DNA from 2 places in the Arthrobacter russicus genome. Region 2 is predicted to be linked to the other one. Evidence: riboswitches for the same ligand, from Rfam matches in the RefSeq annotation. Region 2 holds a riboswitch; the other holds the start of a gene.
The links. A riboswitch is a leader RNA that binds a small molecule or an ion and turns the genes downstream of it on or off. The one in region 2 is predicted to bind cyclic di-AMP.
Positions count from the first base shown of each region.

Region 1: another riboswitch for cyclic di-AMP. It lies ahead of JOE69_RS10565 (aggregation-promoting factor C-terminal-like domain-containing protein); the one in region 2 lies ahead of JOE69_RS17850 (M23 family metallopeptidase).

Region 1 covers NZ_JAVDQF010000001.1:2,254,841-2,258,238, reverse strand. The annotation lists gene JOE69_RS10575 (MFS transporter) at 1-674, opposite strand, end outside; gene JOE69_RS10570 (MarR family winged helix-turn-helix transcriptional regulator) at 688-1,116, opposite strand; cyclic di-AMP (ydaO/yuaA leader) riboswitch at 1,278-1,419, shown strand; gene JOE69_RS10565 (aggregation-promoting factor C-terminal-like domain-containing protein) at 1,425-2,135, shown strand; gene JOE69_RS10560 (hypothetical protein) at 2,193-2,849, opposite strand; gene upp (uracil phosphoribosyltransferase) at 3,306-3,398, opposite strand, start outside.
Region 2 covers NZ_JAVDQF010000001.1:1,590,537-1,593,934, reverse strand. The annotation lists gene serC (phosphoserine transaminase) at 1-170, opposite strand, end outside; gene JOE69_RS07455 (iron-dependent transcriptional repressor DtxR) at 432-1,127, shown strand; cyclic di-AMP (ydaO/yuaA leader) riboswitch at 1,229-1,412, shown strand; gene JOE69_RS17850 (M23 family metallopeptidase) at 1,420-2,451, shown strand; cyclic di-AMP (ydaO/yuaA leader) riboswitch at 2,658-2,821, shown strand; gene JOE69_RS07445 (C40 family peptidase) at 2,824-3,398, shown strand, end outside.

The DNA of each region.
Region 1 (3,398 bases), 660 kb from region 2:
ATCAGCAGGTCCGGGCGCTGTTTGATGTAACGCAGGCCTTCGCGGATCTGCCCTTTGCCGCGTGGTGCTTTGGCCGAGGGGTGCAGTTCTGCCGGGCGCATCTTGGCCAGCGAGATGATCACCGCGCCGAAGCTCGCCGCATTGATCAGGAAGGCCGGGCCGGTGCCCAACCAGGCGATCAGCAGGCCGGCCAGACCGGGGCCGGCCAAACGGGCCAGATTGAACGAAGTCGCATTGAGCGCGACGGCATTGGGCACGTCCGGGGCCTCGACCACTTCGGAGACGAAGGCCTGGCGCGACGGGGCGTCGATCGCGCTGCCGACGCCGAGCAGCAGTGCGAGCAAGTAGACGTGCCACAGCTGCACGGTATTGGTGACCACCAGGAGACCCAAAATCAAAGCGCAGGAACCCATCGCGGTTTGGGTGATCAGGAGGATTTTCCGCTTCGAGTAACGATCGCCCAGCAAGCCGGCCCAGGGTCCGAGGATCAGGATTGGCAGGAACTGCAGACCGGTGGTGATGCCGACCGCGGTTCCCGAATGGTCGGTCAGCACCGTGAGCACGAGCCAGTCCTGGGCGACCCGCTGCATCCACGTGCCGATATTGGACACCAGGGCGCCGGTGACCCATAACCGGTAGTTGAAGACCTTCATCGCGCTGAACATGCGGGTCATCCGGCAACTCCGGTCATTTGGCGGCCATTTTCTGCAATATCTCCGCTGCTTCCCGTAACGTCTTGCGCTCCTCATTGCTCAGTTTGGCCAACCGCTTTTCCAGCCACTCGTTCCGGCGTTGCCGGGTGTCGGTCAGCACTTCGCGGCCGGCCGCGGTCAGCTCCGCGAGCACTTGCCGTCCGTCGCTGGGGTGCGGCAAACGGTTGACCAGCCCGGCCGCTTCGAGTCCGTTGACCGTGCGGGTCATCGACGGCGCCTGGACGTGTTCGGCATCCGCCAGTTCGCGCAAAGTCAACGGACCGTGGCCCAGCAGGGCGAGCACGGTGAACTGGCCCGCGGTGATCGATTCCGTCGTGGCTTCCACCCGGAGCCTGCGTGACGTGCGCATGATCGCCATCCGCAGTTCCACCGCGAGCGAGGCGCTTTTCTTCCTGGCTTCCATATTTACTTAGCATAGGTCATTAGCTTTGCTAAGTAAATATGGGAGTCTTCCGCCTGTTACCGAAATGTGACTTCTCCGGCAACCTCACGTATCGTGTATTGAGTGCCGGCAACAGCAGGCACGGCCTCCGGGAGTTCGCCGAGCTCTGCCGCTACCGGATGGATCCAGCAATACCGGCAGAGACGGGGAAACCAATTTCGGCTGCCGATCCTGGGCGGCCTTGGGGTGAAGCCTTGAAATTCAAGGCCGGATGCTCTCCATCCGAATCCGACAGCTCACCTCGCAGGCAAAGAGAGAGGCACCACTACGTGACCACTTCGTCACGCCGCACGCTCGCGCGGCACGCCGCTTTGCCCGGTGAAAGCAACTCCGGACCGGCGCCGCGGAATTCTTCCGGTTCCAGCAGGGGACGCCGTCGTGCCACGCCGCAAAAAGGCACCTTGGGCCAGCTCTGGGACGCCACGCCGAAAGCTCCCGCCCAGCGCGTCGCCGCGGTAGCCGTGGCCGGCGTCATGGTCGCCGGCATCGCGACCACCGGCCAAGCCAACACCCCCGAACCGCAAGTGGTTTCAGAGAACGCCGCTGCCACCGCGATCACCGCGAACGCCGCAGCAAACCTCGACTTCGCCCGAGTGGCCTCCAAGTCGATCCCGGCGGAAAAGAAGGCGGGCAGCACCACCGATGCCGCGTCCTCGGAAATCCAGGCGGTCAACGACCCCAAAGCGGCCCAGGCTTTCGCCGCCTCGCAGCTGGGCAGCTTCGGCTGGGATCAAAGCCAGATGTCCTGCTTGGTGTCACTGTGGACCCGCGAATCGGGTTGGCGGACCACTGCGGAGAACCCGTCGTCCTTGGCTTATGGCATCGCCCAGTCGCTGCCGGCCGAAAAGATGGCAACTACTGGCGCCGATTACCGGACCAATTACAAAACCCAGATCACCTGGGGCCTGGGCTACATCAAGCAGCGTTACGGCAGCCCCTGCGGAGCCTGGGGCAAATCGCAGGCGGTCGGCTGGTACTGAGCAGCCGATGCTTAAATCAACAGCGGTTGGCGCCACACGGCGCCAACCGCTGTTGATTTAATAGGTGATCTTCTGGCTCTTGAAGTTGTAGTACTCCGTTGACGGCTTGAGCCACAGGTACACCAGTGCAGCCACCGAAACGATCAGGGTCAGAATCCCGAAAATCATGTTTGCCAGGACCAGGGTGTGGTTGGCAGAATTCGAAATCAACGAGACCAACCCGCCGATGATGCCGATTGCCGCGAAAACCGTGGCCAGGATCCGAGCCCATTTCCGTCCGGCGTTGTTCGCCATGGCCATCCAGATCCACAAGCCGGTGCCCACCACGATGCCGAAGATCACGCCGACATAGGCGACAACCCGCGCGATCGTCGCCGCAGCCTCGTACTCGCGGGCACTCAGCTGCACGTCCGTGCTGTTCAGGCCCAGCTGAATTCCCAGCTCCACGGTGAACAGGCCGAAGATTCCGCCGATCAGGGCCAAAGCGGCACCGACATACATCAACAGCACCGCGATCTTGATGCTCTGCGGCCGCTCCACCTCGGCCAGCTGCGGCGCCGCGTAGTTCCCCGGGTACGCCGGGAACTGCGGCTGGCCGTAGGGCGCTTGGCTTTGTGGGGCGCCGTACGGAGCTTGCGGTTGCGGCGCAGCATAAGGCGGTTGCTGTTGCGGTTCGCCTTGCGGGCCCGGGTACGGTGGTTGCGCCTGGTTCACCGGCTGGCCATAGGCCGGCGGCTGCGGTTGGCCAATGGCCGGTTGACCAGCGGGCTGCTGGCCATAAGGCGGCTGTGGAGCACCGTACGGTGGCTGACTTTGCTGCGGCTGGCTCGGGGCTGCTTGATTCGGCTGCTCCGGTTCGCCGTGCTGCGGCTGATTCGCGGGTCCGGGTGGCACACTGGGGGGCTGGAATTGGTCCATATTCAGAGCATATCCCCGAACCGCGCAGCCGGCTCGGACTTTCTGCAACACACAGCGGCAAAACAGCCCCGCTGCCCGTCCAATCGCGACGTTCAGTGGGCAGGGACGTCTGAGCCCACTGAACTTGTGATTTGGACGGGCCTACCAAGGGCGGACATGCGAGGCCCAACCAGGTTTGCCAAGGCCCGGCTTCGCCGATCCCCGCTCAGGTTTGCGGGCACGCCCGACGTCGGCCGCGGTGCCAGCGCGCATTCAGCCGACGACGCCGTAAAGCCGGTCGCCGGCGTCACCCAGGCCCGGGACGATATAAGCCTTGTCGTTGAGCCCTTCGTCGATCGAAGCCAG
Region 2 (3,398 bases):
TTCTTCACCGGGGCCTGCCGGTGCGAGGTGCCCAACAGCCGATGCGCGGCGCTGAGCGCAGCGAGCTGTTCCGGCCGTACCTTCGAGGGCCCGGCACCGAACCGTCCGTCGGCGGGCAGCAATTCCTCCGGAATGGTCGGAACGGCTTGGGCGGTAGCGTTTTCAGTCACGGGAGCTCCAGAAATAGACGCGGCGAGTTCGACGTTGAACCGGTGGTTGGGTACATTCTGCCGCAGCAGCCAAGTCGGGCCTAAACCGGAGAGGTAATACTCCGGCGGGCAGGGCAGCCGTGGTGACGGCTCTGATTTCCGGCCGGTACTCCGGCAGGCTAAGTTAGAGTCAGGTTTCCGCGTGGAGCTTCCGATGGCGTTTGCCGCTGCGAGGTGACCCGCTGCCCCAGTTTGTCCGCCGTTGTGAGGAGTGTTATTCACGTGACCGACTTGATTGACACTACAGAAATGTATTTGAAGGCGATCTTGGAACTCGAAGAAGAGCACATCGTGCCGCTCCGGGCCCGGATCGCAGAGCGCCTGCACCACTCCGGTCCCACGGTGTCGCAGACGATTGCGCGGATGGAGCGGGACGGTCTGGTCAAAGTTTCCGGAGACCGGCACTTGGAGTTCACCGATTTGGGTCGTGACCGGGCGACCTCGGTGATGCGCAAACACCGGTTGGCCGAGCGCTTGCTGTCCGATGTGATCAAGCTCGATTGGCCGTACGTGCACGAAGAGGCTTGCCGCTGGGAGCATGTGATGAGCGAGCGGGTCGAGGAGCGGCTGTACGAGTTGCTGGGCCGGCCGGTCGATTCGCCCTACGGGAACCCGATCCCCGGATTGGAATCGTTCGGCGGGCACAAGGCCCGGGAATTCACTGAAGGCGTGATCAACATGGTCGACGCGATGGCGAAATACACGCCGGAGTCGAAAGTCGTCATCGGACGGCTCTCGGAACGGATCCAAATCGATCCGGAATTGCTCGGACAGCTTGAAGAGGCCGGCCTGCTGCCCGGCGTCGCGGTGTCCCTGGAACAAGTGGGCGACTACATCTCGGTCCGGGTCCCGGACATCGACGGCGCACTGGAGCTGCCTGCTGAAGTAGCGGTGCACATCTTCGTCTCGATGGCCTGAGTTAGATAACGGAACTGTTACAAAACGGTTCAATGCCGTATAGTAAAAACCTGACGCCGAAATCAAAGCGTTACCCGCGCCAGCACTGAGCCTTGCCTCTGCGCGACGGGCTTCTAGTTCTTTAGGCAAGGACGGGGGAACCATTTTTGGCCGGTCGACGACCGGCCTTGGGGTGAAGCTCTCAACTGTTTGGCCGGGCATTCCATTGCCGCAGACGGTTGCGAGCCGGGTCGCTCTCCGATCCGAATCCGACAGCTAACCTCGCAAGTGCCTGAGAGAGGATTCCATGTCAGTGAGCAGTCAGGAGCTCCGCCCGCGAGGGCGGCGCAGCGCGGCGCAGCCACTTTCCGAAACGGCACCCTTCGCCGCGGCCGAGGCGGTGACCGCACCCGTCGCGCAGGTTCCGAAGACTCCGTTCCAGGCGACGGCAAGCGCTTCCGGGCTCCGCCCCCGGGACGCTGCCCGGCGGGCCCGCTTGGGCGCAATCGCGCCGGAAGCCGGCAGCCGTCCGGCGCCGGTGATCCCGCCTGCGCCGGCCACCGCACCGGCGTCGAACTCCAACCGCTCTCTTGCCACGCCCAGCGTGGCCGCCCAGGAGTTGAATCGGGCAGCAGCGCGCCGGGTCCGACGCCGGGCGGCCGTCCCGGCGTCCCGGCCCGGTCTGCGTTCGGCCAAAACCGCGCAACGCGGCGGCATCGCCCTGGCCGCAGCCGGTTTGGCGCTGGCGTTCGTGGCGCCGAGCACGGTGGGAACCGCGCCGGCCACGGTGCCGGTGGCCGACGGCGTTCCGCTGAGTTCCGCGCCGATCAGCGCCGCGGCGGATGCGGTCCTGGACTTCAGCGAAACCAAAACCACGAGCAAGGCGGATCCGGACGGCAAACTGCGTCAGCTGCTTTCCGCCTCGGCCAGCAAGGTGGCGCCGGCTGCCGCCAAGGGAACGCTGTCCGCGCCTCTCGCGTCGATGACCGTCGTCTCGCCGTTCGGGTACCGGGTCAGTCCGCTGACCGGAGCCAGCGGGGAATTGCACACCGGCCAGGATCTGGTCGCCGCATGCAGCACCCAGGCTTACGCCGCTGCCGGCGGCACCGTGACTTTCGCCAGCTGGGATCCCTTCGGCGGTGGCAACCGGGTGGTGATCGACCATGGGAACGGGCTGTCCACGACGTACAACCACAATTCGTCCTTGCAGGTGAAGGTGGGCCAGAAAGTCAGTCGCGGCGATGTGGTCTCGCTGACCGGAACCACGGGCAACTCGACCGGCTGCCACCTGCACTTCGAGGTCATGGTCAATGACAAGACCGTAGACCCGCAAGGCTGGCTCTGAGCAGCTGCTCCCTTGGCCGGCCGCATGCCGGGCGGATTTGCGCTGCCCACTGTACTAAATAACGATAGGTCACGAAATCATCCCTTGGAATGAAATTTCCGTAACCGGAATGTGACATTCGATGGAAACTGCTGTAGCGTCTTATCTGCACCGGCGTTTCCAGAAGCTGGTGTCCTCGAGCAGATTGCCTAGCTCTGCCACCGCTCGAGGTCCGTTCGCAACATTCGTCTGGCAGAGGCGGGGGAACCACATGCGGGCTTCTTAGGAAGTCCTTGGGGTGAAGTCGCAGATGCTCCGGAAGGAGCTGATGCGGCCGGGTGACTCCCATCCGAATCCGACAGCTTACCTCGCAGGCTTTGGGAGAGGCTAAACGTGTCGTCTAAGACGTCTATCGGTCGCCATCGCGCGGCCAACGTCAGCACTAATCCGCTGACTGCAGTTTCAAAAGCAGTAGCGTCCAATGCGGGCAGCTTCGGCCGTCAGGCCGCAGTAGTAGTGGTTGCCACCGGGCTCGTGACCAGCCTGGGTCTGCCGGCTGAAGCCGCAGACACCGGTCGGGCCTCTGCGGAGAACGCCAGTAGCAGCCTCAAGATCGCCGCGCAGACGGTCACCGCAGCAGCAGACGCCACGGTAGTCTTCGACCGTCCGGCCACGAGCTCTACGCCGAAGCCGGCGATCAGCACGCGGACCGCAGTGCAGTCGGACCGGGTTGCCACCACCACGGCCACGGCGGAGAAGCCCGTTGCCACGGAAGCCGCTGATGTCCAGGCAGGTGCCGGCCTTGCTGCCGTCGTCGCTTATGCACTGAGCGGAAAAGGCAAGCCCTACGTCTGGGGCGGCACCACACCCAACGGCTGGGACTGCTCGGGCTTCACCGGTTGGGCCTATGCCCAGGCCGGGATCTCGTTGCCGCGGACCAACCAGTGGAACGTGATGAAGCAGACTTC